3 linked regions of the Hymenobacter swuensis DY53 genome follow. Each later gene encodes a partner of the first gene's protein in a complex. Links are inferred from orthologs where the notes say so. Each region holds a gene or a part of one and is shown on either strand. Other genes may lie near its edges. The genes, in order: HSW_RS18020, rplA and rplL.

The links.
Region 2: HSW_RS18020 (region 1) and rplA share a complex: the UniProt entries of both Escherichia coli proteins name them as parts of the 50S ribosomal subunit. The link is inferred for Hymenobacter swuensis DY53 from one-to-one orthologs.
Region 3: HSW_RS18020 (region 1) and rplL share a complex: the UniProt entries of both Escherichia coli proteins name them as parts of the 50S ribosomal subunit. The link is inferred for Hymenobacter swuensis DY53 from one-to-one orthologs.

Annotation. Positions count from the first base shown.
Region 1 is NZ_CP007145.1:3,883,083-3,893,784, forward strand. The notes cover bases 3,014-5,832. They hold HSW_RS18020 (type B 50S ribosomal protein L31), read right to left. Parts: upstream 4,637-5,832; coding sequence 4,391-4,636; downstream 3,014-4,390. Other genes in these bases: HSW_RS18015 (GlmU family protein), read right to left, coding at 3,014-4,216; HSW_RS18025 (hypothetical protein), read left to right, coding at 4,835-5,227; rdgB (RdgB/HAM1 family non-canonical purine NTP pyrophosphatase), read left to right, coding at 5,371-5,832. Also shown: HSW_RS24395 (tetratricopeptide repeat protein), read right to left, coding at 1-259; hemC (hydroxymethylbilane synthase), read right to left, coding at 404-1,339; HSW_RS18005 (DNA polymerase III subunit), read right to left, coding at 1,518-2,654; HSW_RS18010 (hypothetical protein), read right to left, coding at 2,655-2,936; more of HSW_RS18015, read right to left, coding at 2,978-3,013; more of rdgB, read left to right, coding at 5,833-5,961; HSW_RS18035 (uridine kinase family protein), read left to right, coding at 6,114-6,740; HSW_RS18040 (hypothetical protein), read left to right, coding at 6,910-7,257; protein translocase subunit SecDF, read left to right, coding at 7,422-10,394; HSW_RS18050 (RNA polymerase sigma factor), read left to right, coding at 10,560-10,702.
Region 2 is NZ_CP007145.1:4,065,424-4,076,038, forward strand. What follows is about bases 1-2,732. They hold rplA (50S ribosomal protein L1), read right to left. Parts: upstream 1,847-2,732; coding sequence 1,154-1,846; downstream 1-1,153. Other genes in these bases: rplL (50S ribosomal protein L7/L12), read right to left, coding at 139-516; rplJ (50S ribosomal protein L10), read right to left, coding at 580-1,134; rplK (50S ribosomal protein L11), read right to left, coding at 1,865-2,308; nusG (transcription termination/antitermination protein NusG), read right to left, coding at 2,486-2,732. Outside these bases: more of nusG, read right to left, coding at 2,733-3,052; preprotein translocase subunit SecE, read right to left, coding at 3,074-3,268; tuf (elongation factor Tu), read right to left, coding at 3,530-4,717; HSW_RS18905 (M1 family metallopeptidase), read right to left, coding at 5,518-8,115; HSW_RS18910 (biotin/lipoyl-containing protein), read left to right, coding at 8,215-8,724; pyrH (UMP kinase), read left to right, coding at 8,840-9,625; frr (ribosome recycling factor), read left to right, coding at 9,712-10,275; nadD (nicotinate (nicotinamide) nucleotide adenylyltransferase), read right to left, coding at 10,381-10,615. UniProt on the Escherichia coli protein: One of the primary rRNA binding proteins, it binds very close to the 3'-end of the 23S rRNA. Forms part of the L1 stalk. It is often not seen in high-resolution crystal structures, but can be seen in cryo_EM and 3D reconstruction models.
Region 3 is NZ_CP007145.1:4,064,251-4,067,001, reverse strand. It holds rplL (50S ribosomal protein L7/L12), read left to right. Parts: upstream 1-1,062; coding sequence 1,063-1,440; downstream 1,441-2,751. Other genes in the region: rpoB (DNA-directed RNA polymerase subunit beta), read left to right, coding at 1,732-2,751; rplJ (50S ribosomal protein L10), read left to right, coding at 445-999; rplA (50S ribosomal protein L1), read left to right, coding at 1-425. UniProt on the Escherichia coli protein: The binding site for several of the GTPase factors involved in protein synthesis (IF-2, EF-Tu, EF-G and RF3). Is thus essential for accurate translation.

The sequences.
Region 1 (10,702 bases):
TATAGCTTTGCTCAAAATGCGGAATAGCATTTAGAAAGTCTCCCTTTCTGATTAACTGCATTCCCCGCTGCTGATGTTTTCCTAGTGTACTGCGAAGAGTCCAGCTAAGCAAATAAGCCGTTAGTATAGCAGGCAATAGACACTGGATAAAGTTAAGGGAGGAAATATACGTACCCAGCCATGCTAAGAGTACAATTAATCCATAGAATACAACATAGGCAATCCAGGATATATTTCTGACTGTTGGCGTCTTGGACATCGTATTCTGTATAGCCGTTTAAATAGTCTATTTCTCTGCGCAGCTGTCATCCTGAGTACAGCACAGGATCTTACCATGTCAGAATAATCCGTTCCAGTGTAGTAAAGTCCTTCGCTGTGCTCAGCACGACAGACGGTACTATTGCTACTCCCGCTCCCGCCGGATATCGTTCAGGATTTGCTGGCCGCCGCGGACCAGTACGCTTTCGGCTACCCGAATGCCCAGCTGTTCGGCATCTGTTGGAGGAGCCGATTGGGTTTCCTCAATGAACTGTTGCCCGTCGAGACTGATGAGGCCGCCGTGGAGCTGTATCGTCTGGCCATTGGCCGTGAGGGTAGCCAGTGCAAAGCTGGGAATACTGCAGCCACCTTCCATTGTGCGCAGAAACGCGCGCTCGGCCGCTAGGCACACATGGGTAGCGGCATGGTCGAGGATGCGGTGCAACTCGGTTTTCAGGGCCGGCTCCAGGTTACGGGCGCACTCAATGGCTACGCTGCCCTGGCCGGTGGCCGGCACGTACTGCGTTTCGGGCAGAATGTGGCGGATGAAGCCATCATATTCCATCCGGTGGACACCGGCGTAGGCTAGTACCAGGGCATGGTACTGGCCTTCTTCCAGCTTGCGCAAGCGAGTCTGCAGGTTACCGCGGGCTTCAGCCGTAGTAGCATGCGGCAGAAAACGGCGCAGCATTGCCTTGCGGCGGGTGCTGCTGGTACCCAGTACCAGATCAGCACGCCCTAAGTCCAGGTTCGGGTCGAAGCTGACCACCACATCGTTCACCCGCTCCCGCTCCATGAAGGCCAGTAGTTCCAGATCGGCCGGAATGCTGCTCTGCACATCCTTGGCACTGTGCACGGCAATATCAATGTGGCCGGTACGCAGGCTTTCCTCTAATTCCTCGGTGAAAACCCCTTTGGAGCCAATCTTATCCAGAGAACGGTCCAGCACCACGTCACCTTTAGTGGTGATGATGACGATTTCCGGGGTGAGGCCAGCGGCCGTCAGCTGGTCGGCTACATGGTGCGCCTGCCACAAAGCCAGCTTGCTGCCGCGTGTGCCAATACGAATGGAAGTTTTCACTTGGAAATGGAAACGTAAAATGGGAAACTTGAAGCGGCGCTGCCCCTGCGGCTCATGCCACCGCAAAGATACGCCACCCTCTTTAGCCGACTGGCTATAGCAGCTTTAACACTGACTATACCATTTGACCAAAGTGTATTTTATGCTTTTCTGAGGCCACGAAGCACTTTCTGACAGTTCAAGCCTGCCGTAGCAGCTCGGCTACCCTCAGGGAAATGTCCAGAAAAATCATGCGCGGGTTGGCATTGCGCTCCACATGGTAATGCGCGTCGTTGAGTTCCTGGGCCAGTGGGCTGGCGTTGCGGGGCGTCACGAAGCGGCTGAAGTTTTGTACAAACGCCTGCTCCTGCGTGGGTAAGTGCGGCACCAGTTGCGCATCAAGGCCAAACAGCAACACCTTGCGCACCAGTGTGAGGGCGTACTGCAGAAACTCCTTCTGGTTTTCGCGGCCCAGCTTCTGAAATTCGTCACTTTTCTCCAGCATCTCGGCCACTTTATTGCCGTAGCAGGTCCTCATCCAGTCGGTGAAGAGCCGGAAGTAGTCGTGCTCGGCGGCCGTTGCGGCCTGTGCCGCCAGCGCCTCTCCAATGTTGCCCTGCGTAAGCTGGGCCAGCTGGTGCGCCTTCACTTCGGGCACCTGCCGGGTATCACGCAGCCAGGTCGCCAGTTCCGGCTCGGCCACAGCCCGCACCATCACCGCCTGCACCCGGCTGGTGATGGTGGGCAGCAGTTGCTCGGGGGCATAGCTTACCAACAGAAACACGGTGGCGGGTGGCGGCTCTTCCAGCAGCTTGAGCACGGCGTTGGCAGCGGCCGGGTGCATCAGCTCGGGCAGCCAGATAATGACCAGCTTGAACCGCGCCTCGAAGGCCTTCAGGCTTACCAGCCGCAGCAGCTGCACGCTTTCCTCCTTGGAGATGCTACCCTGCTTGTTCTCGGCCCCAATGTGCTGCATCCAGTCGTTGAGGCCCTGGTAGGGGTTTTCCAACACGAAGCTGCGCCACTCCGCCCCGAACTTGCTGCTCACCGCATCCTTCGCCACGGCTTTGGTCGTCGTCACGGGCACGATGAAGTTGAGGTCGGGGTGAATGAGCTTGTCGATTTTCTGACAGCTCGGGCAGTGGCCGCAGGAATCCTCGGCCTCCGACATGCGGGCCTCACAGTTCAGAAACGCCGCGTACGCCAACGCAAGAGCCAGGGCCGCCGAGCCCTCGGCCCCGCGAAACAGTTGGGCGTGGGCCACATGGTTGCGCCGCACGCCGCCCAACAGCAGCTGCTTCACCTGTTGCTGACCGGGGATATCAGAGAAACGCATTTAGCGAGACACAAACTGAATAATGAAACTCATCAGGAAATTGAATCCTACCTGTGTAAACACAAGCAGAAAGAGCTGCCCTACACTTCCTAAGACCCTGGTGGCAGAGGTCATTTCTTTCTGCAGAAACCTGTTTAACAAGACGATACCCATCACACCAAAAATCACAGCAGCAACTCCACTCCCCGTGTCAGCGGCAAAGCTGCACAGAGCAAGCACCAATTCTAAAAGGACTGCAAAAGCCAGGAAAAGCTGGTTGCACCATTGCAGAGCTCGAGTCATTGCCACAAGCAATTAGTTGTTTTGAGTCTCGGCTAACCCGTTTACAACTCCGTGCCAGCAGCCGGGGCGACTGACGTAGCCTTCTCCCACACCCGGTCCTTGGCAGTAGCGTCGTAGACGTGCTGCATGATACCTTGCTCCACAGCGTCGTAAGCCAGTTGGCGGCGGGCCATCACGCGCTCCGCTACTTCGGTTACTTTAGGCAGCTTGAAGGTTTCGAAGCCGGCGGCCCCGCCCCAGCTGAAGCTCGGAATAAAGGTGCGCGGGAAGCCGGCTCCGAAGATGTTGGCCCCCACGCCCACCACTGTTCCGGTGTTGAACATGGTGTTGATGCCGCACTTGCTATGGTCGCCCATCATCAGGCCACAGAACTGCTGGCCGGTGTTTACGAAGCGGCCCGCCGAGTGGCTCCAGATCTTGACGGGCGCGTAGTTGTTTTTGAGGTTGCTGGTGTTGGTATCGGCTCCCAGGTTGCACCACTCGCCAATCACGGAGTTGCCCAGGTAGCCGTCGTGGCCCTTGTTGGAGTAGCCCAGCAGGATGCTGTTGCCCACTTCGCCGCCCACTTTCGAGTACGGCCCCACGGTATTGTCGCCGCGCATTTTGGCCCCGGCGTTGATGTGGCTACCCTCACAGAGCGCCAGCGGACCGCTGATGATGGCCCCCTCGTGCACCTGCGAGTTGCGGCCCAGGTAAATCGGACCGTTTTCGGCGTTGAGAATAGCCGCCCGGATTTTCACGCCCGGCTCGATGAAGATGTTTTCCGGCGCGTACACGATGGTGTGCGCGTCGCCGATAGGGGCCGAGGTACGGCCGGCCGTCAGCAGCGCAAAGTCGCGGCGGATTTCGGCCCCGTTGCGCAGGAACAGGTGCCACACCTCCCGGATGACGGTCACGGGCTCGGCCACGTCGCGGGTTTTCTGGAAGCCTTCCTGAATCAGCTCGGCCACTTGGGTAGCATCGGATAAATGGGCTGCCACTAGCAGCTCGCCATCAAACAAGGCCTCGCCGGGCACCAGGGCCTGCACCTGGCGGGTGAGCAGGTCATCGGGGCATACGGCCCCGTTGATAACCAGCGCCGGCCCCTGGGTGTTGCCAGCCGGAAATTTTGCCTGTAGATAGTCCTGGGTCAGATACCCGATTTGCTTAACAGCCAGCCGGTGCTGCCATTTTTCAGCCAGCGTGAGAATGCCGCAGCGCAGCGCTGCCACGGGCCGGGTGAAGGTGAAAGGCAGCAGGTGAGGCCGAATGGCGGGGTCGTCGAAAAGCAGAACGTGCATGATGAATGGAGCGGTTAGCTACGGGCGGTTAGCTGATAGTTTTAGCGGCCGGGTTCAGCCACTGGAGGCATGAGAGCACAAAAATGGCAAATAAAAAACTCCCCCCGGATTCCGGAGGGAGTTCCCTAAGAAAAGCTAACAGCCAGCAGCTACCAGCTGATAGCTTATGAAAAGCTATTTCTTCTTGTAACGGGTCATGAACTTCTCTACGCGGCCAGCCGTGTCGAGGAGCACGTTTTTACCGGTGTAGAACGGGTGCGACTCCGAGCTAACTTCCACCTTAATAACGGGGTAAGTCTTGCCATCCTCCATCGTGATGTTCTCGGTCGAGTTCATCGTGGAGCGGGTTACAAATTTGAAGCCGCTGGAGGTGTCCTGAAACACGACTTCGCGATACTCGGGGTGAATGTCTTTTTTCATGGTCGTAGTGCCGTTTGTACCTTGGTCCCGGCCGATTTTGCGGAAGGGACTGCAAAAGTACATGTTACGCCCGAATTTCAAAAGCACTTTCCTCCTTTTCCGCGCGCCCGGTCAGACTTAACACTAGCATCACGTACTTTTCGTCCGGATACCTGTATACTTACTTCGTAGTTGTTACGCTGCTATTCCGCTGTTTCTATGCCCCGAACTGTTACTGCTCTGCTTGTCTTGCTGCTACTTTCCGTGTTGGCGTACGGAGCCGGCGTTACGCTGTTCCGAGCCCAGACCCAGGGCGACAGTGTACATCTGGAGTGGAATGCGGCCAGTGAGCCGGGGGTCAGCGGCTATGATGTGTACCGCCAAGACTACCCCTCCGACGACTTTGACCGACTCGCCCGCCTGAGTCCTACCGCGCAGCCCCATTACCTCGACCAGGACGTGTACCGCACCACGGCCGGGCGCGGCCCCGTCATCTACCGCCTCGATATACATACGGCTACCGGTTTGCGCACCTTTCATACTACGCCCGCACCGGCCGAGGAAAACATGATGGCCCGCTCCTGGGACACCATCAAACTCATGTTCCGCTAGGGAACACCTGAGCAAGCGGAGTAACTGCATAATTTTGAGACGCAATACATTTGTTTTGTCTATTTGCGCAGTTTTGCTGCGCTTTTGATGGAGCAAATTCCCAAACCTGCCCGCGTCTTACTCCGCCACTTCACTACTCTCCCATGCGCCTTTGCTTTGCTTCCAACAATGCCCACAAGCTGGATGAAATCCGGCCACTGCTGCCCGCTTCTATGGAGCTACTGAGTCTGGCTGATATTGGCTGTACTGAGGAACTCCCCGAAACCCAGGATACGCTGGAAGGCAACGCCCTGCAGAAGGCCAGGTACGTGTGGGACCATTTTGGCGTGGCCTGCTTCGCCGATGATACCGGCCTAGAGGTGACGGCCCTGCACGGCGAGCCGGGCGTATACTCGGCGCGGTATGCCGGCCCCCAGCGCCGTGCCGAAGACAACGTGCAGAAGCTGCTGCGAGAGTTGCAAGGGGCTTCTGACCGCAGCGCGCAGTTCCGGACGGTAGTGGCTTTGGTGCTTTCCGCCACTGAGGTACACACCTTTGATGGGGCGGTGGCCGGGTACATCACCGAGCAGGTGCAGGGAACCGACGGCTTCGGCTACGACCCCGTATTTCAGCCGGCTGAGGGGGACGGCCGCACCTTTGCCCAGATGACGCTGGCCGAGAAGAATGCCATCAGCCACCGCAGCCGTGCCGTGGCCGGGCTGGTGGCTTTCCTCAGCAATAGCACGGGGCTTTAAGCGCGGCTCCGGCCGTTGTACCGACGAGCTGACTCAGGCCGGGGCCACGAGCCGTGCGCGGCGGCACAATTTCAGGAAAACGCCGCACCCCTCCGCTAGATTTCTTACTTTTGCAGGGTTGGCCCTTCCGGTACGGGCCTATTCCCCCCATCATGCAACACCCCTTCATCGTCGGTATCACGGGCGGCAGCGCCTCCGGCAAAACCACCTTTCTGCGCCGGCTGCTGGCTTCGTTTCCCGAAGAAGAAATCTGCCTGATTTCGCAGGACAACTACTACCACCCCCGGGAAAACCAGTCGGTAGATGCCCAGGGCGTCACCAATTTCGACTTACCCAGCAGCATCGACTCGGCGGCCTACGCGGCCGATGTACTACGCATCAGTCAGGGTTTGGAAGTGCGCCGTCAGGAGTACACCTTTAACAACCCCAACGTGGTGCCTGCCGAGCTGGTTTTCCGGCCAGCTCCTATTGTAGTGGTAGAAGGAATTTTCGTGTTCTACTTCGAGGAAGTGGCCAAACTGCTTGATCTGAAAGTGTACATCGATGCGCAGGAGCACGTGAAGCTGCAGCGCCGCATTGTGCGCGACCGGGACGAGCGGGGCTACGACCTGGCCGACGTGTTGTACCGCTACACCAACCACGTAGCCCCCACCTACGAGAAGTACATCCAGCCGTTCAAGCAGGATGCCGACATCGTAATTCCCAACAACCGGCACTTCGAGAAAGGGCTGGATGTACTGGTTTCCTTTCTGCGCAGTAAAGTAGCCGCCGCAAGTTAGTCGCGCTGACTTGTAGCCTGCAGCCCTGAAAAAAAGAGTCTCCGACAACTTCGGAGACTCTTTTTTTTACCCGGTTTTTAGGCTGCGCAAACAGCTTTTGCAGCCCCGGACGCAAAAACCTATATTTGTAGCTCTTACCCCCACCACGTTGCTTTTCCTCACCGCGTTTTTGCCTCGCCTGCGTTTTGCCCTCATCACAGCCACGTTGCTGATGGTGCTGGGGCTGAACCACCAGGCCGTGGCTACGCTGCGGGTATTGCCGGCTGGCCACCAGGCCCGCGTGGATGCCGCACCGCGCACGGCCGTGATAAAGCAGCGCGTGAACCTCGAAGCTACTTCGCCGCTGAGTTGGGTGGTAGCTCCGGCGGCCGATGCCTGGCTGCCGCTTCCGGTACTGCTGCCCATTACGCGGTGGCTGCCGGCCTGCCCTGCAGGTCCCCGCTCCCGCCCCAGTGCCATTCCGGACGCTTTCCGGACGCGTTTATTGCAGGCTGCACTGTCGCCCCAGGCTCCTTAACGAGCGGGGCCGGTTTCCTTTTTCTGCGCTATTGCTCCAGCCTCACCGCCTGCTGACGCGGGTGGCTGTCTGCCAGTTGCGGCACGATACGGCTTAAACAGTCATTGGCTACGCTTATACATACGTCAGCTTCCCTCCTTTCCGGATTATCAACCCACTTTTTCATGCGTAATAAAGGACTCATCATTACGCTGACGCTGCTTGTGTCGGCGTTGTGCATTTACTTCCTCTCACTGACTCTCGTCTCGCGCGGGGTGCAGCGGGATGCGGCGCGCTATGCTTCGCGCGGCGGCCAGACCAACGAAAAGCAGCGTCAGCACTACCTCGATTCGGTGTGGCGCGCGCCCGTATTCGGCCCGCTTACTTATAAAGATGTTCGGCAGTCGGAGCTGGGCTTGGGCCTGGACCTGAACGGCGGTATGCACCTGACACTGGAGGTTTCGCCGGTGGAAATTGTGCGCGCCATGAGCGGCAACTCCAAAGACCCGGTATTTAACAAGGCCATGACGCAGGCGCAGGAACTGCGCAAAACCAACCCGTCTACGCCTTTCACTACCCTGTTTGCCCAGTCGTTCCAGCAGGTTGCGCCGTCTGACAAGATGGCCCGCATTTTTGCTAACACCACCAACAAAGGAGCCATTGATATCAATGCTTCCAACGAGAAGGTAGTAAGCGAAATTAACAAGCAGATTGAAGAAGCCATTGACCGCTCTTTCAACATTCTGCGCACTCGTATTGACAAGTTCGGCACCAGCCAGCCCAGCATTCAGCGGGTGAAAGGCACCGGCCGTATTCAGATTGAGCTTCCCGGCGTAGACAACCCCGACCGGGTACGGAAGCTGGTACAAGGCCAGGCCAAGCTGGAGTTTTGGGAAGTATGGCGGCAGGATGAGTTTGCCCCCTACCTGAACCAACTGAACCAGGTGCTGAGCGCCAAGGAGCAGGCCACTGCTACGCCCGCCGTAGCCCAGGCCGCTACCGATACCGCCGCCGCTGCTACCACTGCCGGCGACTCGACCTCCCTGGCCAGCCAACTGGCCAAAAAAGACCCGAAGACCACAGCCAAAGCTGACTCGGCCGCACCGCAGAAAAACGTGCTGGCCAGCCTGTTCACCATGCCCGGCACGCTGGGCTCGAACATCCGGGATACGGCACGCGTGAATGCCATGCTGCGCAGCCCCGATACCCGCGCGGTATTGCCCACTAACCTCACTTTCATGTGGGGGGTGAAGCCCGATGTAATTGACGGCCAGGAATACCTGCAGCTCTACGCCATCCGGAAGTCGCGCGACGTGGAAGCCCCGATTGGCGGCGAAGTAATCAGCGAGGCCCGTGGCGACTTTGACCAGCTCAGCGGCCGCGCCGAAGTGAGCATGCAGATGAATCCCAATGGTGCGCGCAAATGGGAGCGGCTTACCGGCGCCAATATCGGCCGTCAGGTAGCCATTGTGCTTGATGACAACGTGTACTCAGCACCGGTAGTGCAGGCCGAAATTGCCGGCGGTAGCTCCAGCATTTCGGGCAACTTCACCATTGAAGAAGCCCAGGATCTGGCCAACATTCTGAAAGCCGGTAAGCTGCCCGCTCCTACCCGCATTGTGGAAGAAGCGGTAGTAGGCCCTTCGCTGGGCAAGGAAGCCACCAACCAGGGGCTGTACTCCACGCTGGGCGGTCTGGCCATCATTATGGTATTTATGGCTGCTTATTACGGCCGTGCCGGTCTGGTAGCCAACGCCGCCCTGCTGTTCAACCTGTTCCTGATTATGGGCGTGCTGGCCCAGCTGTCATTTGCTCTTACGCTGCCCGGCATTGCGGGTCTGCTGCTGGTAATTGCGGCTTCAGTAGATGCTAACGTACTGATATTTGAGCGTATCCGGGAGGAGCTTGACCATGGGCTGCAGCCGACTGATGCCATCAACAAAGGGTATTCCCGCGCAATTTCGGCCATTTTCGACTCTAACGTAACGCAGCTGATTATTGCCCTGATTCTGGGCTTCTTCGGCACAGGTCCGGTACAGAACTTTGCCATTACCCTGGGTATCGGTGTGTTCACCTCGTTCCTGTCGGCCGTGTACGTGTCGCGTCTCATCATTGAGCGGATGGTGAAGAACAACAACGCCAACCTCAGCTTCAGCACCTCTATCTCGCGCAACCTGTTTAAGGGGCTCAACCTGGATATTGTGGGCAAGCGCAAGATTGCCTACACCTTGTCTACGGTGTTTATTCTCATCGGCTTCGGGCTGATGTACCTGCAGGGCGGGCCCAACCTGGGCGTTGACTTCCGGGGAGGCCGCGAGTACATCGTGAATTTCAGCAAGCCGGTAGTGGCTTCTGATGTGCGCGACCTGCTGACTGATGACTACTTTGGCGGTGCAGGCACGGAGGTAAAAACCTTCGGTGCCGAGAACCGGCTGCGTATCACCACCGGCTATCTGGCGACTGATGAGAGCGTGGATGCTGATAAGAAGGTGGAAGCCGCCATGTTCAAAGGACTGAACACGAAGTATGCGGCTCTGTCGCCGAAGAAAGCAAGCTCCTCGAAAGTGGGGGCAACTATTGCCGACGACATTAAGCGCACTTCCGTGTTGAGCCTGGGGCTCACGCTGCTGGCTATTTTCGTGTACGTACTGTTCCGATTCGAGAAGTGGCAGTATTCGATGGCCGCCGTTGTGGCCCTGTTCCACGATGCGCTGCTGGTTATTGCTTGCTTCCCCATTGCGCGGGCGTTTGGCCTGAACTATGAAATGGACCAGGTGTTCGTGGCGGCTATCCTGACGACCATCGGTTTCTCGATGAATGATACCATCGTTATCTACGACCGAATCCGGGAATATCTGCGGGAGAATAAGCACTTGACTTTTGCGCAGGTAGTAAACCCGGCCCTGAACAGTACGTTCTCCCGCACCATGATTACGTTTACGACGGTATTCCTGGTGATGGTGGTACTGTACATCTTCGGGGGTGAAACGCTCCGTTCGTTCTCCTTCGCCATGATTCTGGGTATCATCTTCGGCACGTACTCCTCGCTGTACATTGCCGCTCCGCTGATTCTGGATACGTATGGCCGCAAGGAAAAAGACCGCCTCAACACGGCCGAAGCCGACGCGCCCAAGCTGAACACCGCTGCCCAGGCGTAACGGCCGGATAAACGTACGGGGCAAACCCGAAGTAACTCTCAACCCAGAATTCCCAAAGAGCCCGACCAGCAGGTCGGGCTCTTTTTTTATTAACTTATCTGAATACTTCAGGCAACCTTTCTGAAGCCACCACCGAGTTGTGAAGTAACCAGACGCTCTGCTCCCGTGGCTGCCCCCGCTCCTGATCCTGCGCTGTTGCTCAATCTTCTGGCCGGGTGCCGGCAGTTGGAGCGTGCCAGTCAGCGGCAGTTCTACCGACAGTTCTTTGCCTATGGCCTCAGCATCTGCCGCCGCTACCTGCACGACCC
Region 2 (10,615 bases), 180 kb from region 1 along the record:
GCATCCGTAGGCACAAAAAGCCGCAAAGCGGCGTGCAAACGAACTTCCGGGTAGTTTGTTGCCTACAAACAGGAAAAGACCTGGCTTAGTTGCCAGGCCTCTCCCTTATTTGCTGGTTTTAAGAGCAGCCAGCAGAAATTACTTAACTTCTACTTCAGCGCCGGCTTCTTCCAGTTGCTTCTTCAGGCCTTCAGCCTCGTCTTTAGAAACACCTTCTTTCAGGGCCTTAGGAGCACCGTCAACCAGTTCTTTGGCCTCTTTCAGGCCCAGACCGGTCAGATCTTTCACCAGTTTCACAACGGCCAGTTTAGCCGAACCAGCCGACTTCAGGATCACGTCGAACGTGGTTTTCTCCTCAGGAGCGTCAGCAGCAGCGCCACCACCGCCCTGCATCATTACGGGAGCAGCAGCAGCGGGCTCAATGCCGTACTCGTCTTTCAGGATGGTAGCCAGTTCGTTTACTTCTTTTACCGTCAGGCTAACGAGCTGCTCGGCGAATGCTTTCAAATCTGCCATTTCTGTAGATTGTTAAAAAGGGGGTTGTTGAAGGAAATTGAGGGTGAAAAAGATGAGCAGCGGTTAGCCTGCAACCTCTTCTTTTTCGGCAAGCGTTTTGAGGATACCAGCCAGCTTGTTGCCACCGCTCGTAAGAGCCGAGATAACATTTTTGGCGGGCGACTGAAGCAGACCGATAACATCACCGATCAACTCGTTTTTACCTTTCAAGGTGCTGAGGGTGCTCAACTGATCGGCTCCCACGTACACGCCGGAGTCAACGTAAGCGCCTTTGAATGCAGGGCGAATTACAGCCGTTTTGCTGTAGTTCTGCGACTTGTAGAAGTCCTGCAACAGCTTGGCTGGAGCATTGCCCGACTCTTTCGAGAACAGGATGCCCGACTGGCCTACCAGTGCCGCGTCCATCTCCGAGGTATCGCCACCGAGGGTGTCGAGAGCCTTACGGATGAACGTGTTCTTGTAGACTTTGAACTCCATGCCGCGGTTGAAGCACAGGCGACGGAATTCGTTGATTTTCGCCACCGACATTCCCGAAGCATCGGCAATGTAGAACGCGTTGTGCGATTGAAACTTCTCGCTCAACTCGTCGACGAGGGCTTGTTTGTCTTCCCGGATCATATCGTCGTGTTGATTTAAATTATGCGGAAGTTACCGAGGTGTCAACCGGAACAGCAGGCGACATCGTGCTCGAGAGCGTGATGCTCTTGATGTACGTGCCTTTTGCCGAAGAAGGCTTCAAACGCAGCAGCGTCTGAATTACTTCAATGGCGTTTTCAGCCAGCTTCTGGTCATCGAACGACACTTTACCAACCGAGCAGTGGATGATACCGGTTTTGTCAACTTTGAAGTCGATTTTACCAGCTTTCACTTCCTGCACCGCTTTGGCTACGTCCGTCGTTACCGTGCCCGACTTGGGGTTTGGCATCAGGCCACGAGGACCCAGTACGCGGCCCAGACGACCAACCTTAGCCATTACCGACGGCATCGTGATGATTACGTCGATGTCGGTCCAGCCTTTCTCGATTTTGGCGATGTAGTCATCCAGACCAACGAAGTCGGCACCAGCTGCAGTAGCTTCGGCTTCTTTGTCGGCGGTAACCAGGGCCAGAACACGAACGGTTTTACCGGTACCGTGGGGCAGCGTAGCTACGCCACGTACCATTTGGTCGGCTTTGCGGGGGTCTACGCCCAGACGCACGTCGATGTCAACTGAGGCGTCAAACTTGGTATAGGTGATATCCTTTACCACTTTGGCAGCTTCAACCAGGCTCCGAACTTCGGTCAGGTCATGCTTGGCAAGGGCTTCCTTGCGCTTTTTGCTAATTGCCATGTCTACTCCGTCGTTAAATTATTCAGCGAAAGGAGAAGTACCCGACACGGTGATGCCCATGCTACGAGCCGTACCAGCTACCTGCTTCATTGCCGACTCTACCTTGAAGGCATTGAGGTCGGGCATTTTCGTCTCGGCGATGGTGCGTACTTGGTCCCACGATACCGACCCTACCTTGTTACGGTTCGGCTCTTTCGAACCGCTCTGGAGCTTGGCTGCTTCCATGAGCAGAACCGGCACCGGAGGCGTTTTCACCACGAAGTCGAACGACTTATCGGTGTACATGGTGATGAGTACAGGACAAACTTGGCCGGCCTTATCCTGGGTGCGAGCATTGAATTGCTTGCAGAACTCCATGATGTTAAGGCCTTTGCTACCAAGTGCAGGTCCAACCGGCGGCGCGGGGTTCGCGGCGCCTCCCTTTATCTGAAGCTTCAGATAACCTCTAATTTCCTTGGCCATTTGGTTTGTAAGGCTTCGGATGCAGCATCGTAACACGCAGCATCCTCAGTTTTTTGATTGCTCCTGAGTGGAAGCACCACCGGTCCGGAGCGGATAACCGATGACGTTTTATCTATCTGAAACTACTAAGTGAGAAGATGGCAAGCCATTCTCGCACCAGCTAGTTTCATTGCTAAATCAAACTTCCTTTTCAACCTGCGTGTAGCTCAACTCCATGGGCTGGCTACGGCCGAATATTTTTACAATGACGTTCAGACGCTTACGCTCCTCGAACACCTCGGATACGTTGCCTGACATACCGGCAAAGCCACCGTCCACAATCTTCACCAGTTCGCCTACTACAAAAGGCGTTTCCAGGGAAGCAGCTTGTTCTTCCACTTCATCCACAATCCCGAGGATGCGGTTTACTTCGGAAATATGCAGCGGAACGGGCTTGGTATTTTGGTTAGCGGCCTTACCCTCTTTATCGCTCAGAAAACCAATGACGCCAGGTGTGCTGGTAATGATATGGTCTACTTCACCGTGGGTCAGGTCGGCGTGAATGATGATATAACCGGGATACAGGTTCCGCTCACGGACGCGCTTCTTACCGTTGCGCATCTCGAACACCTTCTCCACCGGAATCAATACCTGGGGCACCAAATCGGAAAGACCATGACGGCCAATCTCGGTTTCCAGATAAGTTTTGGCTTTTTTCTCCTGCCCGCTAACCGAGCGGACTACGTACCATTTCAACTCGCCCATTGTCGTCGTATGTTCTACCGATTAACGGACTGAGTTATAAAATGCCTCCAGGCTTTCCTTGAAGGCCACATCCAGCAAACCAACTACCACTGCAAAAAGCAACGAGCCAATCAAAACTAAGCCGGCACTTTTCTGCAATTCTTCCAGTGAAGGCCACGTCACTTTGTAGCGCATCTCTTCGGAAGTTTCCCGGAAGTAGTTCGTTAGCTTGCTCATGGTAGTGGCACCGATTGGTGTTTTAAAACTACGGCTGCCGAAGCAGCCGTAGTTCTGTGTTGCACGGGCGGAGAGATTCGAACTCCCATCAAAGGTTTTGGAGACCTCTATTCTACCCTTGAACTACGCCCGTGTGTACGTCCCTTCCCGTCAAGGTACTGGATTGGGACTGCAAATGTATGGAACTCTTTAAACAAAACAAATCCGCTCCCGAAAATTTCGAGAGCGGATCTGTATTATTTCACGCGCAGTTGGTTAAAACTACTCGGTGATTTCGGTTACCTGACCGGCACCTACCGTACGGCCACCCTCACGGATAGCGAAACGCAGGCCTTTCTCCATAGCTACCGAGTTGATTAGCTCAACCGAGATAGTTACGTTGTCGCCGGGCATTACCATTTCTACACCCTCGGCCAGCGTGATGATGCCGGTTACGTCAGTGGTGCGGAAATAGAACTGGGGACGGTAGTTGTTGAAGAATGGCGTATGACGGCCACCTTCTTCTTTCGACAGCACGTACACCTCAGCTTTGAACTTGGTGTGGGGCTTAACCGAACCGGGCTTGCAGATAACCATACCACGACGGATGGCTTCTTTTTCAATACCACGGAGCAGCAGACCTACGTTGTCACCAGCTTCACCACGGTCCAGGATTTTGCGGAACATCTCAACGCCCGTTACGGTCGACTTGAGGTTCTCAGCACCCATACCGAGGATTTCAACTTGCTCACCCGAGTTGATGATACCACGCTCGATACGGCCGGTAGCAACCGTTCCACGGCCAGTGATAGAGAACACGTCCTCTACGGGCATCAGGAAGGGCAGGTCGGTCAGACGAGCAGGAATCGGAATGTAGCTATCAACAGCAGCCATCAGCTCTTCGATCTTGGGAACCCAAGCAGCGTCACCGTTCAGGCCACCCAGAGCCGAGCCCTGAATTACCGGAATGTTGTCGCCATCGAAGTCATAGAACGACAGCAGTTCACGGATTTCCATTTCCACCAGCTCGAGGAGCTCGGGGTCATCCACCATGTCCACTTTGTTCATGAATACAACCAGCTGAGGAACACCTACCTGGCGAGCGAGCAGGATGTGCTCACGCGTCTGGGGCATCGGACCGTCGGTAGCAGCCACTACGAGGATAGCGCCGTCCATCTGGGCAGCACCCGTTACCATGTTCTTCACATAGTCAGCGTGACCGGGGCAGTCAACGTGAGCATAGTGACGATTTTCGGTAGCGTATTCTACGTGCGAAGTGTTGATCGTGATACCACGCTCTTTTTCTTCGGGAGCATTGTCGATCGAAGAGAAGTCGCGCTTGGCAGCCAGACCCTTGTTAGCCAGAACCATGGTAATGGCGGCGGTGAGGGTAGTCTTGCCGTGGTCCACGTGACCAATCGTGCCGATGTTTACGTGCGGCTTGGACCGGTCAAAATTTTCTTTAGCCATTGTAAAGAGATTAAGAGGAATTTTGAGGTGATGAGAGGGAAACGCGACTAGCCTATACAGTAAGAAAGCGAAACACAGCTCCGCTTAGTCGGGACTGCACGTCGCTTTACTTGCTGACAGTTCCAAACGGTGCAGTCACGCTACTCCGTTGGTACTCGTAATTCTGAGCCATTTATGGGATTTGAACCCATGACCTCTTCCTTACCAAGGAAGTGCTCTACCACTGAGCTAAAACGGCTGATTTTTTTTGCGAAGATACAACGGGACAAGAACAATTGCCAATATTAATGACTGATGTACTCTATCCTGTTTATTCCGAACAATGAGCGGGAGACGAGGTTCGAACCCGCGACCTGCAGCTTGGAAGGCTGCCGCTCTACCAGCTGAGCTACTCCCGCGTGTGAAGAAGTTACAAACAGCGAACTGCAAGAATTTCACAGTTCGCCGCTTGTAGCTTAACCGTGGGGGGAGAAGGATTCGAACCTTCGAAAGCTTACGCTAACAGAGTTACAGTCTGTCCCATTTGGCCGCTCTGGAACCCCCCCGGTTTGTTTTCTTCCGCCGAATGCGGATGTCTTTCCCTTTTCAACAGACGCCGCCGATGCGGTTACTGTGTCGATTGGAGTTGCAAAATTAGTGGCTTTCCGATGCAAGTCAAGGGCTACGGGAAAAAGGTTTTTATTTTCTCACTCGTCGAGTTTAAAAACGCCACCTTCCTGTGATTATAATCCACTGATTACCTAGTATAAACAGTGCAATTTCGCTTTGACTACTTCTTCGAAAAAAAGTTGATTATTTTTTTATTGTATCAGGCTGTACATGGATTTTAAACTCTCATCCTTCTCTTTACTGCGGATATCCTGCAGCACAGGTTTCAGTGCAGGCATGCTTGCCACGAGTTCGTGTAGACCTTTGTAAGCTCCCAGTCGGACGTACACCTGCGGATGGGTGCGGGCCATAGTTTCAAGACGCTGAATCCCTTTTTCCCGTTCAATGGGCGGAATTCGCTGCATCAGCGTCCCGAAGTTTTCGAGCATTACGTACAGGACTTCTGCTGGGGCATCCTGGCTGCGTTGCAGAAACCAAGGATAATCATCAATGGTACCGTTGCGCCCGTAGTAGCTGGAGAGGGCTGTCAGCAGTGCAGGGTTACGTGTATTCTGTAATGCGGCCACCTGGCTGCGTGTAGTAGACACGGGGGCCTTGGACAAGGCCTCAATAGCGGCTCCGGCAACTAGGTAGGAGCTGTCCTTCAGAGCCGTATTATAAACTTCGCTGAAGTCTTCATTAACGAAGGACGACAGCACACTGATAGCATTGGCCCGTACGGCACCATTCTTTTCGTTGAGCGCAACCCGCTGTAAGTCCTTTCGAACAGCGTTGCCTTCGGCCCCACGGTATCGGCGCAAGCCATCCAGGGCCGCTACTCTGGTCGCCCAGAACGGATCATTCAGGGCAGTACGGAAGGCAGAACTGACCAATAAATCTGCTGACTTGCTACGCAACCCCTGAATGGCCTGATACTTCTGCAAGTAGCCTCGCGCGTGGTTCAGCTGAAACAATAGTTCTTCCTGACTTTGGGTTTCATCGATATCCGCCAGCAAGGTTCCGTCGTCATCAAATTTCACCAGATTAGGACGCTGGTTTACTTGGAGCCGGAACGTTTGATTGGCTTTTGTAATGAGAATACGGTGCTCCGTCGCCTGATTATTATTCCAAGTGGCAACTGTAACCGGCAGACGATACACAGGCTGGTAGAGCGTGTCCTGCACCTGCTGCACCCGTAGCACGACCTGGCTGTTTTCATAAGTGTGCGTAACGCGCAGCTCCGGGTGTCCGCGCTGCAGGAACCACTGGTCGAAAAACCACATCAGATCCTCCCCAGTGGTTTCCTCGAAAGCAATGCGCAGCTTGGCTATTTCGGAGGCTGAGAGCTTATTGGTAGTAAGGTAGCGGTTAAGGGAGGTGAAGAAGGCTTCTTCGCCTACGTATTTGCGCAGCATATGTAGTACACGGCCACCCTTGTCATAAGAATGGCGGTCAAACATATCCTCCTGGCTGGCATAGTGGTAACGGATAAGTGGTTCCCGCTTGGTTTGCGCTTCTTCGAGGTAGTTGCGCAGTTTGGTTTGCTGCACGTAGGCCGCGGCATCAGCACCATACTTGTGTTCAGCCCACAACAATTCCGAATAATCGGCGAAGGACTCGTTGAGCGGCAGGTTGCTCCAGGATTCAGTGGTTACGTAGTCGCCAAACCACTGGTGGAACAGCTCATGCGCAATGACTGACTCGGAAGATGCGTACGACACATCGGGTAACTCACGGGGCGTAAATTGCACCAGTTGCTGCTGGAACGTAGAAGCCGTGGTGTTTTCCATTGCACCTGAAACGAAGTCGTGTACGGCGACCTGCGCGTACTTGTCCCATGGGTAATCAACCCCCAACTTTTTGGAGAAGAACTCCAGCATGGCCGGCGTGTTGCCAAACACCTGTTTAGCCGTGTACTGATATGCGGGGTCCACATAGTAATCCACGGGCTTACCGCGCCACGTATCCGATACCACGGCAAAGTCGCCGACGGCTAGCATGGCGAGGTAAGGGGCGTGAGGCTGACTAAGTTTCCACGTATCAGTGCGGGTGCCATCGGGGTTGCGGCGCGAGGCGGTGAGCAGCCCGTTGGAAAGGGTTTTCTGGCCGCTTTCTACCGTCAGGCTGATTTCCTGCGTCATCCGCTGGTTGGGCCTATCGATGGTAGGGAACCAGCAGGAGCTACCTTCCGTCTCGCCCTGGGTCCAGACTTGGCGGGGTTTGACTTTATCGGTACCTAGTGGGTTGATAAAATAGAGCCCTTTGTCGTCAGTAATGGCCTCACTGCCGCCTTTGGGCAGCTCATTGGGCTTGGCCACATATTGGATCCGGAGCTGGTACTGCTCAGTGCGCTGGTAGAGCCGGTCAAGACTGATAGTGAGCTTCTTCTTATCGTAGCTGTATTTAAGGTCTTTACCCTTGCGGGAGCTGTTCATCAACTCCACGCTTTTCACATCAAAACCCTTAGCATCCAGCACCAACTGGCTTTGGGGATAAAAGTGCGGCCGAAGTGTAAGAACGGCAGTACCTATCAGCCATTGCTTAGCCCAATCGAACCGGATGTCCAGCTTGGTGTCCGTCAGATCGTGCACGATGGTGACCGCGGGCTGCTGAGGATTGGTAGCGGGCAGCCAGTTAGGAATGGGCATGACGGAATTTGTCACCGTCGGCTGGGCCGGTGTTTCAGGGGCTTTTTTGCGCACGGGGTGGCTCACCGAAGAGGCCGGACGACTGGATTTAACTACCTGAGCAGAAGCCGTAAACTGACACATCAGCACCAGCGTAAGGGCACCGAGGACCGGGTATTTCATGCGGAAAGGCACTAGGATATTGGGGGGGTCAAGTTCCGAATTTATTTCAGAATTGGCCTATCTTTAAGCCCTTTTCCGCCCCACTCCTGCCCTCTTCGCATGTTACAGGTACGTACTGATGCCGCCCCCCAACAAAACTGGGAGGTTGACTACCGCCCCGGCGGCCCCATCACCGTCAACGGTGAACCTTTCGCGTGGGATATTGCTCCGTTGGGCAACGGCCGCTACCATGTAGTCCACGAAGGCCGTTCCTATACTGCTGAGCTGGTATCGGCAGACTATGCAGCCAAAACTTTTGTACTGAAGCTCAACGGTCAGCAGATTACACTGCAGGCCAAGGACCGTTTCGACCTGCTACTGGATAAGCTGGGCATGAGCAACGCCGCTGCCAGTAAAGTAAATGAGTTGAAAGCCCCTATGCCTGGTCTGATTGTGGACATTCGGGTGGCAGCGGGACAGACGGTGCAGAAAGGCGACCCGCTATTGGTACTGGAAGCCATGAAGATGGAAAACATCCTCAAAGCTCCCGGTGAAGGTACCGTGGCGGCCATCAAAGTAACTTTACGCGACAACGTTACCAAAGGCCAGGTGCTGATTCAGTTTAGCTAGGCTCTTATCCTGTTTTCGCTTCGGGCCGTAAGCGGATACCACGTGGCCTCTCCCGCTGGTACCCGCTTACGGCCTACTCACGTACACTCGCGTTCCACGCTTAACCTCTCTCGTTTTGAAGTACAACCGAATCCTGCTGAAACTAAGCGGTGAGGCCCTGATGGGCCAGCAGCAATACGGAATTGATGCCGTACGGCTCATGCAGTACGCTGAAGAAATCAAGGCGGCCGCCGCTACGGGCACCCAGGTGGCCGTAGTTATCGGGGGCGGCAATATTTTCCGGGGCGTACAGGCGGAAGCCTTTGGCCTCGACCGGGTACAGGGCGACTACATGGGCATGCTGGCCACCGTTATCAACTCGATGGCCCTGCAGAGTGCGCTAGAAAAGCTGGGGGTAAATACCAGACTCCTCTCGGGGGTTACCATACAACGGGTATGTGAGCCGTACATCCGTCGGCGGGCCATGCGCCACCTGGAGAAAGGCCGCGTGGTGATTTTCGGGGCCGGCATCGGTTCGCCCTACTTCACAACCGATTCGGCGGCCTCGCTACGGGCTATTGAAATTGAGGCTGACGTAGTACTGAAAGGTACCCGCGTGGACGGCATCTACACGGCCGATCCGGAGAAAGACCCTTCTGCGGTCCGGTTCCCCGAAATTACCTTCGATGAGGTAATGGAAAAGAACCTCAACGTGATGGACATGACAGCCTTCACGCTGTGCAAAGAGAATAACCTGCCTATCATTGTGTTCGACATGAACAAAGGGGGGAATCTCCAGCGACTACTCGATGGCGAGAGTGTGGGTACGCTCGTGAGTATGCACGGCAGCCAGAAAGCCCCGCTCGACCCGAACCATAGTAGCCTGCAACCCGCCCTCAATGAAGGCGAAGAACAAGCCTAAAGCAGCAACGGACGGTTTGCTCCGCCCGGTAAAAGCCAACCGACTACCTATTCAACACCCAACTTTCAACACTTAACTTTTCAGAAGTGGACGAAGAAATTAAATTTTACCTGGACGAGGCCGAAGAATCGATGGGCAAGGCTCTGCAGCATACGCAAGTGGAGTTTGCCCGCATCCGGGCCGGCAAAGCCTCTCCTGCCATGCTCGATTCTATTCGGGTAGATTACTACGGCACCCCGACGCCCATTGCCAATGTGGCTAACGTAGCGGCTCCTGATGCCCGCACGCTGTTCATCAAGCCTTGGGAGAAAAACATGATCAGTGAAATTGCCAAGGCCATCAAAAATAGCGACTTGGGCCTCAACCCCCAGTCGGATGCCGAAGGCGTGCGCCTCAACATCCCGCCCATGACGGAGGAACGTCGCCGAGACTTGGTAAAACAGGCCAAGAATGAGTCAGAAAGCGGCAAAGTACGTATTCGGGCCATTCGCAAGGACGTGAATGAGGCCCTGCGCAAGCTGCAGAAAGACGGCGCTTCGGAAGATTCCGTGAAGGATGCCGAAGCCAAAGTGCAAAAGTTCACCGACACCTACATCAGCAAAGTAGATGAATTTCTCGGCAAGAAGGAGTCGGAAATCATGACCATCTGAGTAGAGAAGTGAGCCATAAGAAGTGAGAGGTGAGACTCCCGTTCTAAAACCCAAACGGGCCGATAGAACGGGAGTCTCACCTCTCACTTCTTATGGCTCACTTCTCTATTTCCAGTAGCCGGCAGTCAGAATCTGTTGTTCCACGGCTTCTGGCACGAGGTAGCGGATGGATTTACCTGTACGCACACACTCACGCACGAAAGTAGCCGAGATATCCAGCAACGGGGCTTCTACAACCCGTACGCCGGACCGCGCATTAACCTCCGTAGCATCTACGCCGGGACGAGGATATACGTAAATTTCATTCTCCGTCAGGATGCGTTCAGCCTCTTTCCAGCGG
Region 3 (2,751 bases), 180 kb from region 1 along the record:
GTGCCGACTTCGTTGGTCTGGATGACTACATCGCCAAAATCGAGAAAGGCTGGACCGACATCGACGTAATCATCACGATGCCGTCGGTAATGGCTAAGGTTGGTCGTCTGGGCCGCGTACTGGGTCCTCGTGGCCTGATGCCAAACCCCAAGTCGGGCACGGTAACGACGGACGTAGCCAAAGCGGTGCAGGAAGTGAAAGCTGGTAAAATCGACTTCAAAGTTGACAAAACCGGTATCATCCACTGCTCGGTTGGTAAAGTGTCGTTCGATGACCAGAAGCTGGCTGAAAACGCCATTGAAGTAATTCAGACGCTGCTGCGTTTGAAGCCTTCTTCGGCAAAAGGCACGTACATCAAGAGCATCACGCTCTCGAGCACGATGTCGCCTGCTGTTCCGGTTGACACCTCGGTAACTTCCGCATAATTTAAATCAACACGACGATATGATCCGGGAAGACAAACAAGCCCTCGTCGACGAGTTGAGCGAGAAGTTTCAATCGCACAACGCGTTCTACATTGCCGATGCTTCGGGAATGTCGGTGGCGAAAATCAACGAATTCCGTCGCCTGTGCTTCAACCGCGGCATGGAGTTCAAAGTCTACAAGAACACGTTCATCCGTAAGGCTCTCGACACCCTCGGTGGCGATACCTCGGAGATGGACGCGGCACTGGTAGGCCAGTCGGGCATCCTGTTCTCGAAAGAGTCGGGCAATGCTCCAGCCAAGCTGTTGCAGGACTTCTACAAGTCGCAGAACTACAGCAAAACGGCTGTAATTCGCCCTGCATTCAAAGGCGCTTACGTTGACTCCGGCGTGTACGTGGGAGCCGATCAGTTGAGCACCCTCAGCACCTTGAAAGGTAAAAACGAGTTGATCGGTGATGTTATCGGTCTGCTTCAGTCGCCCGCCAAAAATGTTATCTCGGCTCTTACGAGCGGTGGCAACAAGCTGGCTGGTATCCTCAAAACGCTTGCCGAAAAAGAAGAGGTTGCAGGCTAACCGCTGCTCATCTTTTTCACCCTCAATTTCCTTCAACAACCCCCTTTTTAACAATCTACAGAAATGGCAGATTTGAAAGCATTCGCCGAGCAGCTCGTTAGCCTGACGGTAAAAGAAGTAAACGAACTGGCTACCATCCTGAAAGACGAGTACGGCATTGAGCCCGCTGCTGCTGCTCCCGTAATGATGCAGGGCGGTGGTGGCGCTGCTGCTGACGCTCCTGAGGAGAAAACCACGTTCGACGTGATCCTGAAGTCGGCTGGTTCGGCTAAACTGGCCGTTGTGAAACTGGTGAAAGATCTGACCGGTCTGGGCCTGAAAGAGGCCAAAGAACTGGTTGACGGTGCTCCTAAGGCCCTGAAAGAAGGTGTTTCTAAAGACGAGGCTGAAGGCCTGAAGAAGCAACTGGAAGAAGCCGGCGCTGAAGTAGAAGTTAAGTAATTTCTGCTGGCTGCTCTTAAAACCAGCAAATAAGGGAGAGGCCTGGCAACTAAGCCAGGTCTTTTCCTGTTTGTAGGCAACAAACTACCCGGAAGTTCGTTTGCACGCCGCTTTGCGGCTTTTTGTGCCTACGGATGCCAGAAGCGCAAGGTTCTGCTTTGCGCTTTCGTGCGCCCGCTACTTCCGCCACATCTCTCAAGGTAGCCGTTCTGCGGCTATCCTGTTCTGGATTCTCCCAGTGTCCATTTCCTAACCCCACATACATTGGCTACACCGAAAGCACAGTCAGGTCTGCAAAAGCTGCAAGCTGCTGACGAGCGGATCAACTTCGCCAAGATTAAAAAGGTTATTGAGTATCCGGATTTCCTGGACGTGCAGGTTCGCTCGTTCATGGATTTCTTCCAGTTGGAAACGGCTGCCGAGAACCGTACCGATGAGGGCCTGTTCAAAGTATTCGCCGAGAACTTTCCGATTTCGGACTCGCGCGAAAACTTCGTGCTGACCTTCCTCGATTACCACGTTGACCCGCCCAAGTACTCGGTTGACGAGTGCATCGACCGCGGCCTCACGTATTCGGTTCCGCTGAAAGCCAAGTTGCGCCTAGTCTGCAATGACTCGGACAACGAGGATTTCGAAACAATTGAGCAGGAAGTGTTCCTCGGGAACATTCCCTACATGACCGAAAAGGGCTCGTTCGTTATCAACGGTGCTGAGCGCGTTATCGTATCGCAGCTGCACCGCTCGCCGGGCGTATTCTTCGCCCAGAGCAAGCACACGAACGGTACCAAGCTGTACTCGGCCCGGATCATCCCGTTCAAAGGCTCGTGGATTGAGTTTGCCACGGACGTGAACAACGTGATGTACGCGTATATCGACCGGAAGAAGAAATTCCCGGTTACGACGCTGTTGCGCGCCATCGGCTACGGCACCGACAAAGACATCCTCGACCTGTTCGGGCTGTCGGAGGAAGTGAAGGCCGATAAAAAGAACCTCAAGAAAGCCGTCGGCCGCAAGCTGGCCGCCCGGGTGCTGCGCACCTGGACGGAAGACTTCGTGGACGAGGACACCGGGGAAGTGGTTTCCATCGACCGGAACGAGGTATTGCTGGAGCGCGACTCCACCATCGAGGAGGACGACATCGACACGATCCTGAACGCCGGGGCCAAGTCGGTGATTCTGCACCGCGAGAATGTAAACATTGCCGACTACGCAATCATTTACAACACGCTGCAGAAGGACAACTCCAACTCGGAGAAAGAAGCCGTGGAGCAAATCTATCGTCAGCTCCGGAACACGGAGGCCCCCGACGAA